3 regions of the Aminobacter aminovorans genome follow, and region 2 is predicted to be linked to each of the others. Evidence: predicted binding sites of a transcription regulator. Region 2 holds the regulator's gene; each other region holds the start of a gene.

Region 1 (3,276 bases), 1.9 Mb from region 2:
GCGTTGCAGGACAGGAGGATTTCGAAGTGCAGATCGAAGGCGGATGCCATTGCGGCGCCATTACCTACAAGGCCGAAGTCGACCCCGAAAAGACGGCCATCTGTCATTGCACCGATTGCCAGAAGCTGACCGGAACGGCTTTTCGCGTCACCGTGCCGGTGCCGGAGGACAAGATCGCGTTTTCGGGAGTGCCGAAAATCTACGTCAAGACAGGCGAGAGCGGCAACAAGCGTGCGCAGGGCTTCTGCCCCGAATGCGGCTCGCACCTGTTCGCCACTTCCGTGGGCGATGGGCCCAAGGTCTATGGGCTGAGGACCGGCACCTCGGACCAGCGCGAGCAATTGGTGCCGCGCAAGCAGGTCTGGTATCGCTCGGCGCTGCACTGGCTGCCGGAGTTCGACGGCATGGAGACGGTGGAGAAGGCCTAATCTTCTTCCACGACGCGCAGGCGGAGCTGGCCGGTCTTGGAATCGGCCGCACGCGCGGGCTGCCGCGGCGCTTCCTCGGATTCGGCGGCATGGCCGCTGCCGAACTCCAAGGCTTCGATCTTCTCGCCGCGCTTGGTGACCTTGGACGACGACACCAGGATGTCATCGATGTCCTTGCTGGCCTGGCCGAAATGCGTCTGCAGCTTGCGCACGCGTTCGTCGAGGCGGCCGACATCCTCCATCAGGCGGATGACCTCGCCCTGAATGAGATGGGCCTGTTCGCGCATGCGGGCGTCCTTGAGGATCGCCTGGATGACCTGGATCGACAGCATCAGGAGCGACGGCGAGACGATAACGATCCGGGCGCGGTGGGCCCTATGCACCAGCGATTCGAAGTTCTCGTGGATCTCGGCGAAGATCGATTCCGAGGGCACGAACATGAATGCCGTGTCTTGGGTCTCGCCCGAGATCAGGTATTTGTCGGCGATGGCCTTGATGTGGACCTCGAGATCGCGCCGGAAAGCCTGGGCGGCATATTTCTGCGCGTCTGACGCACCCTCGGCATCGGCTGCGGCCCGGATGGCATTCCAGGCCTCGAGCGGAAATTTGGCGTCGATCACCAGCGACGGCGCGCCGTTCGGCATCTTGACCAGGCAGTCCGGCCGATTGTTGTTCGACAGCGTCGCCTGGAATTCATAGGCGCCGAGCGGCAGGCCGTCGGCGACGATGGCTTCCATGCGCGACTGGCCGAAAGCGCCGCGCGTCTGCTTGTTGGACAGGATCGCCTGCAACTGCACCACCTGGCCGGCGAGCGACTGGATGTTGCCCTGGGCGGTGTCGATGACTGCCAGCCGTTCCTGCAGCTTGGCCAGGCTGTCATGCGTCGACTTGGTCTGCTCGGCCATGGTCTGGCCAAGGCGGCCGGTCATGGCGTCGAGCCGCTGGCTGAGCGACTGGGTCAGCTCCGCCTGGCGCGACCCGAAGATTTCGGCCACCGTGCCCAACCGTCCCTGCATCTCGGCCTGCGCCTGCAGGATGCCCGCCATGCGGGCCTCGGCATCGCGGGCGTGGTCGGCGGCCTCCGCGGCAGCAACCGCGCGTGCCTTGGCCGAGCGCCACAGCGCGACCATCAGGACGACGACCAGCGCGACGAACAGGAGGGCGGCGAACAACATGGCTTGCCCGAGCGTGAGCATGGAGGCGCCAAGCTGGGCGATGGGGGAGGACAGGATGCTGGAAAGCTCGTTCATGGCCCGCACCATAGCCGATTCGCACCAATGGGTCAGATCAAAAGGGGAACATCCCGGATCGAGCCCTGTTGACGGTTTTCGCCTGACATCCTAGTTGATGCGCATGACTATCAAGCCGCTCATCATCCTGCCCGATCCGCTCCTGCGCCTGGTTTCCAAGCCGGTCGAGCGCATCGACGACGCCACCCGCAAATTCGCGCGCGACATGCTCGACACCATGTATGACGCGCCGGGCATCGGCCTTGCGGCCATCCAGGTTGGCGAGCCGCTGCGCATGCTGGTGATCGACCTTGCCAAGGAAGGCGAGGAGCCGGCGCCGATGACGGTCATCAATCCCGAGATCGTTTCGCGCAGCGACGACCGCTCTGTCTATGAGGAAGGCTGTCTGTCGATCCCGGATTATTATGCCGAGGTCGAGCGCCCGGCCAAGGTGCGGGTCAAATATCTTGATGAGAATGCCAAGGAGCAGGAAGTCGAGGCCGACGGCCTGTTGGCCACCTGCCTGCAGCATGAGATCGACCATTTGGACGGCGTTCTGTTCATCGACTACATCTCCAAGCTCAAGCGCGACATGGTGATGAAGAAGTTCAAGAAGCTCGCCAAGGACCGTCCGCCGAGCCGCATGGTGGGGTAGGGCTTGGCTGGCCAGCAACTTCGACGGGCTTGACCTGAAGCTTGTAAACCCTTTTGAAGCGATGGCCTGAACGGTCGGCCGACGCCGCCCGGGGCTGTGCGGGATTGCCTGGCAGAATGAGCCTTCGTGTCATCTTTATGGGTACGCCGGATTTTTCCGTGCCGACGCTACGCGCAATATCAGAGGCCGGCCACGAGGTCGTTGCCGTCTATTCGCAGCCGCCGCGCGCTGCCGGCCGTCGCGGGCTTGAGCTGACGCCGTCGCCGGTGCAGCGCGAGGCCGAGCGGCTGGGCATCGAGATACGCACGCCGCTGTCGCTGAAAGGCGAGGCCGAGCAGGTCGCCTTCGCCGGCCTCGAGGCCGATGTCGCCGTCGTCGTCGCCTATGGCCTGCTGCTGCCGAAACCCATTCTCGAAGGCACGCGACTGGGCTGTTATAACGGCCATGCCTCGCTTCTTCCGCGTTGGCGCGGGGCGGCTCCTATCCAGCGCGCCATCATGGCGGGCGACACGGAGACTGGCATGATGGTCATGCAGATGGAAGAGGGATTGGACACCGGGCCGGTGGCGCGACTTGAAAAAGTCGCGATTGGACCCGACATGACGGCTGGCGAGCTGCACGACCGTCTGATGGTGGTGGGGGCTTTGCTGATGGTCGAGGCGCTGGCCGAGCTCGAAGCAGGCAGGCTGGAAACAATGCCGCAGCGATCGGAAGGCGTGACCTACGCCAAAAAAATCGATAAAGCGGAGACGCGGATCGATTGGACCTTCCCGGCGACGGCGGTCGACAACAATATCCGCGGCCTATCGCCCTTCCCCGGCGCATGGTGCGAAATCGAAATCGGCGGACGAACCGAGCGCTTGAAGCTGTTGCGCTCGCAACGCGCCGCCGGACAGGGAGAGCCGGGAACGGTTCTCGACGACCGGTTGGAGATTGCCTGCGGCGAAGCTGCCGTCAGGCTGGT
Region 2 (3,276 bases):
AACCATCCCGGCGTCGAAGTGCTACGGGCACCTCTGGTAGCCATCATCGCCACCGGGGACGAACTGCTGCCGCCGGGCAGCAACCCCGGACCCGATCAGATCATTGCCTCCAACGCCTATGGTGTCGCGGCGATCGTTCAATCGGTCGGCGCGCGCGTGCTCGATCTCGGCATCGCCGCTGACCGCACCGAGGCAATCGCCGCATTGGTGGCGAAGGCGCTCGCAGCGGACGCTGACGTGATCGTCACGCTGGGCGGTGCTTCGGTCGGCGACCATGACCTCGTCCATCGAGTCCTCACCGATCTCGGCATGGCTCTCAACTTCTGGAAAATCGCCATGCGGCCCGGCAAGCCGCTGATGTTCGGCCGGCTTGGCGCCAGCCGCTGCGTCGGCCTGCCGGGAAATCCGGTCGCCAGCCTGATCTGCTCGCAGATCTTCCTGAAGCCCTTGGTGGCGAAGCTCGGTGGACGTTCCTATTCGCACGACATGCGCACGGGCATTCTCGACACGGCAATGGCCGCCAATGATCTGCGCCAGGATTTCGTCCGTGCGGCCGCGCGTGAAACCTCTGAGGGTCTCGTCGTCACGCCTTACCTGGTCCAGGATTCCTCGATGCTGCGCACGCTGGCCGCCGCCAACTGCGCCATCGTGCGGGCGCCCTTCGCACCGGCGATCGATGCCGGCAGCGCCTGCCAGGTGATGATGCTTCGCTGAAGCAAGCGCCTCCAGCCTTCACGAAATATCAACGGTTGCGGAACACAACTGGAACATATAGTGTTTGTTCTGGGTTTGTTTTTCTTCTGATTCCTCGGGGGTGGCGATGCTGACGCGCAAACAACACGAGCTTTTGCTATTCATCCACGAGCGGCTGAAGGAGGCGGGCATTCCGCCGTCGTTCGACGAGATGAAGGAAGCACTCGACCTCGCCTCCAAGTCCGGCATCCATCGCCTGATCACAGCTCTGGAAGAGCGCGGCTTCATCAGGCGCCTGCCCAACCGGGCCCGTGCACTCGAAGTGCTGCGCCTGCCCGATTCCATCGCGCCAGGCCTGAACGCGGCGAGGAAGTTCTCGCCCAGCGTCATCGAGGGCAGCCTTGGACGCAAACCGGATCCTTCACGCAGCATGTCGGCCGGCAATGACGACGATGTTGCATCGGCGGTTGCCATTCCCGTCATGGGACGCATCGCGGCCGGTGTGCCGATCGACGCCATCCAGCACAAGACCCATTCGATTTCAGTGCCGCCTGACATGATCATGGGCGGCGAGCATTACGCGCTTGAGGTCAAGGGCGACTCGATGATCGAGGCCGGCATCTTCGACGGCGACACTGTCGTCATCCGCAGTTCGACCACGGCCAATCCGGGCGAGATCATCGTCGCCCTTGTCGACGATGAGGAAGCGACGCTCAAGCGCTTCCGCCGCAAGGGCGCCTCGATCGCACTCGAGGCCGCCAATCCCGCTTACGAAACCCGCATCTTCGGGCCCGACAGGGTCAAGGTGCAGGGCAAGCTTGTCGGACTGATCCGCCGCTACTGATTTTCGGAGATTGCGGACTGCAAACATCGAAGGGCGGCTTTGACTACCGTCTGTGACTGTTCAGTATGCCGACCGCAATCCGCTACCCGGCCGATCTGCGCTTGGCTATGGTGACGCTGCTGGTGACTGCGTTGGGGCGGGTGTCGGCCTCTCTGGCTGTACCGTAGGTTGCGCCGTCGGCGCTTTCGGAGGTCTCTCGGCACGCTTGTAGGACGCCAGTCCCCGTGCTTCGCGTGAGAACTGGCGCTGGATGTGCCACGGGCGGTAGGGTTCTGGCACGGCGTGGCGAATGTCGATCTTCAGGCTGCTTGCTGTCTGATGCGTGATGAATATCGCGGCACTGCCGAGGCGCGCCAGTTCGCGCTTGGTAAGCACAACAGGCGCGGTCGACGTCGCCCCGGAGCAGATTCCGCCGGCCGTGGCATCGTCGACCACGATGAAATCCGCGCTGTCGCAGGCACGTGCAGCGGCTTCAGCATTCGCCGCATGGATGATCCGCTCGCCCGCCGCTCCTTGGACAGCACAGAGTTCCTCGCCGCAGACGAAGTTTCCTGCGGCCGCGACATTCACTGACGGTTTTTTCGCACTCGGGTCGGATGAATTGTCCGTACCGGCGGCGCGATCCATCGCCGGGCGTGCCGGGCTGACGACAGTTTCGGCCATCAGCGCGCGCTGCCAGTTGTCGACGGTGAATTGGTTCGGCCGGGCGCGATTGACGGCCAGCTTGCCGCCGCCGACCGGCACGCCGACGAGGCGGCCGTCTTCCGAAACGAGGACGTCTGGCGTTTCCGTTTCCACCACCATCAGCAGTCCTAGGGCAGCGAAGGGCAGTGCCGCTATGCGCAGCCAGGTCGTCGCCGTCGACGCAATGACGAGTGCTGCGGTGAACAGCAGCACTGCATGCGGCGAAACAAGGCCAACCGCGTCGACCGGCGAATATGCCGAGAACCACGTGGCGATGCCAATCATTCCTTTCAGGCCGGCCCCCATCGTGTCGAGGAAGAGGCCGTCGAGCCCGAGCGGCATGAAAATCCCTGCCATGACCGCGAAAGGCATCACCAGGACCGACACAAGCGGCGTGACTGCAAGATTGGCGAACAGGCTGAGCGGCGATACGCGTTGAAAATGCCAGGCGCCGAACACGCTGGTCGCCAGCCCGGCAATCACCGAGGTCGCGACGAGGCCGACCGCAACTGCCGCAGACCAGTGCCAGATCTTCGACGGCAGCGACCTTTGGACGACCGGCATCGCTTGTTCTTCCCGCCTTTCAGACCACCAGGCATAGGCACTGACAAGGGCGGCTGTGGCGGCAAACGACATCTGAAAGCTCGGCCCGACGACCTCATGGGGCGAGATCAGGATCACCACGACGGCGGAGATTGCGAGGTTGCGCATGGTGAGTGCTGCGCGATCGAACAGCACTGCCGTCAGCATCACCGCCAGCATGATGAAACTGCGCTGCGCCGCGACCTCGGCGCCGGAAATGAACAGATAGCCTCCGGTCGCAGCCAGGGCAGCACCTGCCGCATATTTCTTGACCGGCCGGCATGAGGTGAAGGCGGGAAAGGCAGCGAAGGACAGCCGCATCAGCAGCATGATGGTTCCCGCGACCATTGCCATGTGCAGGCCCGAGATCGAGATGATGTGATAAAGCCCGGTACGCCGCAGCGCCTCGTTGACGTCGTCGGGAATGCCACCGCGCACACCGACCATCAAGGCGGCCGCGATTTCACCCTCCG
Region 3 (3,276 bases), 610 kb from region 2:
CGTCTTTTCGATGTCGAGGATGGCCTTGGCGCCGGCCGAGACCACGATGACAGGCGTACGCGCCAATTCGTCGAGGTCGGCCGAGATGTCGAAGCTCTTTTCGGCGCCCTTGTGCACGCCGCCGATACCGCCGGTGGCGAACACCTTGATGCCGGCGAGGTGCGCTGCGATCATCGTCGCCGCCACCGTCGTTCCGCCGGTGCGGCTTTCGGCGACCGCATAGGCGATGTCGGCGCGCGACAACTTCATCGCACCGCCGGTCATGGCAAGCGATTCGCGCTCGCCGTCGGACAGGCCGATCTTGATGCGGCCACCGATGACCGCGATCGTCGCCGGAATGGCGCCTTCGTCCGAGATGATCTTCTCGACATTGGCCGCCATCGCCGAATTGTCGGGATAGGGCATGCCGTGGGTGATGATGGTGCTTTCGAGCGCGACGACAGGCTTGCCGGCGGCAAGGGCTGCAGCGACAGGCGCATGGATGTCGATGAACGGACGGGCGGTTTCAGGCGTCATGTTGGTCTCCTTAAGCCGCGTCATGCCATTTCCCGGGCTTGCGGCACAAGAGCCAGCGCCGCGTCAAAATCTGCCTGTGCCAGCTCCGGCACCGCCGACGCACTTTCTATGGCCAGTACGGCAGCGGCAATGCCCTCGCGCAGCGCGTGCTCCAGTGGCAGGCCGCGCATCAGCGCCACAGTCGTTGCACCCGCCAGCGCATCGCCGGCTCCGGTCACATCGACGATCCAGCGCGGGGCAGGTGGGGTGATCTCGATCAGGCCCGCAGCATCATAGGCAAAGACGGAGCTGCCGCCTGCGGTGACGACGCCGCGCCTGAGCCCTGCCTCGCGCAGGCCGCGAGCTATCGCATCAGGGGTGGAATCGGCTGCGATATCAGCCAGCACCGCCGCCTCGCGCCGGTTCATGTAGAGGCAGGCGAGTTTGCCGAGGACAGGCACCAGCCGCACCGCCTTGGCCGGCGAGATTGCGATGGCGAACAGCGGTTTGCCGGAAATCTCGCCGAGCCTGGCCAGCGCCGCCTCGGGCAGGTTGGCGTCGCACAAAACGGCGTCGGCTGCCGCCACCGCCTCGCGTGCCTTGGCGCGCCTGAGTTGCTTGGCGAAGGCAAGCTCATACAGCCCCATGTCGGCCAATGCAGCCACCACGTCGCCGTCGCGGTCGAGCAGGGCGGTGTAGCTAGGCGTTGCCCGATCGAGAAAAATGGCCGACAGGTCCTCGATGCCGTTGGCCACGATCTCCGACGCCACGGTTTCGCCTGCCGCATCGCCGCCGCGCACCGACATCAGGGCGCCGGCTGCCCCGCGGCGAACCGCGCCTCGCAACGCGTTGAAGGCGCCGCCGCCGACCTCCTCGCTCATCGAACCGGGGATAGAGGCGCCCGGCACGAATGGCGCCGTCATGCGTCCGCGCCGGTCGACATGGGCGCCTCCGATGGCGAGGATCTTGGGTGAGTTCATGCTGAGGCTGTCCGGTGTGCGTTTAAGGCGGCGAACTTAGTGTTCCACGCGGGAGGCGGCAACCGCCAGCGATTCGCCAAGACCCGTTCTGCCGAGGAACGGGCTGTCAGGTCGAGACGGCATCCGATTATGCACAGTTTGCAAACAAAAAAAGAACATGTGCAGGAAAGTCATTTTATTTCAACAATTTGACTGCTCTTGCCAAATGTGAACAAAACCAGTACAAAATTATATCGGCGTCGGACGGTCCGGCCTTCATTGACGACTACGGGGTGATGTATCATGGCTCAGAATTCATTGCGGCTTGTAGAGGAAAATTCGGTGGACAAATCCAAGGCTCTGGACGCGGCGCTGTCGCAGATCGAACGCGCCTTCGGCAAGGGCTCGATCATGCGCCTGGGCGCCAATGAGCAGGTTGTCGAGATCGGAACTGTCTCTACCGGCTCGCTCGGCCTTGATATCGCGCTCGGTGTCGGCGGCCTGCCGCGCGGACGCATCATTGAAATCTACGGCCCGGAAAGCTCGGGCAAGACGACGCTCGCCCTCCACACCGTGGCCGAAGCCCAGAAGAAGGGCGGCATCTGCGCCTTCGTCGACGCCGAACACGCGCTCGACCCGGTCTATGCCCGCAAGCTCGGTGTCGATCTCGAGAACCTGCTGATCTCGCAGCCCGACACGGGCGAGCAGGCGCTTGAGATCTGCGACACGCTGGTTCGCTCCGGTGCCATCGACGTGCTGGTCGTCGACTCGGTGGCGGCGCTCACCCCGCGTGCCGAAATCGAAGGCGAGATGGGCGAGTCGCTGCCCGGCCTGCAGGCCCGACTGATGAGCCAGGCGCTGCGCAAGCTGACGGCTTCGATCTCGCGCTCCAACACAATGGTCATCTTCATCAACCAGATCCGCATGAAGATCGGCGTCATGTACGGCTCGCCGGAGACCACCACCGGCGGCAACGCGCTCAAGTTCTATGCTTCGGTCCGCCTCGACATCCGCCGCATCGGCTCGGTCAAGGACCGCGACGAGGTCGTCGGCAACCAGACCCGCGTCAAGGTGGTCAAGAACAAGCTGGCCCCGCCCTTCAAGCAGGTCGAGTTCGACATCATGTATGGTGAAGGCGTTTCCAAGACCGGCGAGCTCGTCGATCTCGGCGTCAAGGCCGGCGTGGTGGAGAAGTCGGGCGCCTGGTTCTCTTACAATTCGCAGCGCCTCGGCCAGGGACGCGAGAACGCAAAACTGTTCTTGCGTAACAATCCCGACGCGGCACGCGAAATCGAACAGCTGCTCAGGCAGAATGCCGGGTTGATCGCCGAGAAGTTCCTTGAGAACGGCTCGCGCGAGGAAGACGACGGCGACGAAGCGAGTGCGATGTAGGCACTTGGGAGGGCGGTCCTGCGGTTGCTGGACCGGACCCGATACAGACGATCTGAGCGACCGCCGGCCCTTGCGCCGGCGGTTTGCGTTTGTGAAGACGGCTTCGGTGATCGGGGCGGCGGGATTGCGGGCTTTTGCCGGTCCGGTGTTTCTGGACAGGGTTAAGGTGGGCCGCTAAAAGGCCAGTTCCAATTTCCGCCTGCAAAGGGCGGGGTGCATCTGTTCAGGGCGGCGATCAAAGGCGGCAATATGAGTGGCGTGAACGAGATCCGGTCGACATTTCTCGACTACTTCAAGAAGAACGGACACGAGGTCGTGGCCTCCAGCCCGCTCGTTCCGCGCAACGACCCGACCTTGATGTTTACCAATGCCGGCATGGTGCAGTTCAAGAACGTCTTCACTGGCCTCGAGACGCGTTCCTATTCGCGCG

What was found. Region 2 encodes LexA, which represses DNA repair genes until DNA is damaged. Its sites were predicted from a motif close to TGTTCNNNNTGTGTTCNG; they were not measured.
Region 1: a site for LexA is predicted at 1,712-1,729, ahead of DY201_RS24420 (DNA recombination protein RmuC). Genes of this name have one in related genera too.
Region 3: a site for LexA is predicted at 1,616-1,633, ahead of recA (recombinase RecA). Genes of this name have one in related genera too.

Annotation. Positions count from the first base shown of each region.
Region 1 covers NZ_UFSM01000001.1:4,947,419-4,950,694, reverse strand. The annotation lists gene DY201_RS24425 (GFA family protein) at 27-428, shown strand; gene DY201_RS24420 (DNA recombination protein RmuC) at 425-1,678, opposite strand; gene def (peptide deformylase) at 1,782-2,312, shown strand; gene fmt (methionyl-tRNA formyltransferase) at 2,429-3,276, shown strand, end outside.
Region 2 covers NZ_UFSM01000001.1:3,023,604-3,026,879, reverse strand. The annotation lists gene DY201_RS14915 (molybdopterin molybdotransferase MoeA) at 1-714, shown strand, start outside; gene lexA (transcriptional repressor LexA) at 821-1,537, shown strand; gene DY201_RS14905 (ComEC/Rec2 family competence protein) at 1,643-3,276, opposite strand, start outside.
Region 3 covers NZ_UFSM01000001.1:3,631,589-3,634,864, reverse strand. The annotation lists gene DY201_RS17950 (pseudouridine-5'-phosphate glycosidase) at 1-516, opposite strand, end outside; gene DY201_RS17945 (carbohydrate kinase family protein) at 537-1,475, opposite strand; gene recA (recombinase RecA) at 1,758-2,846, shown strand; gene alaS (alanine--tRNA ligase) at 3,096-3,276, shown strand, end outside.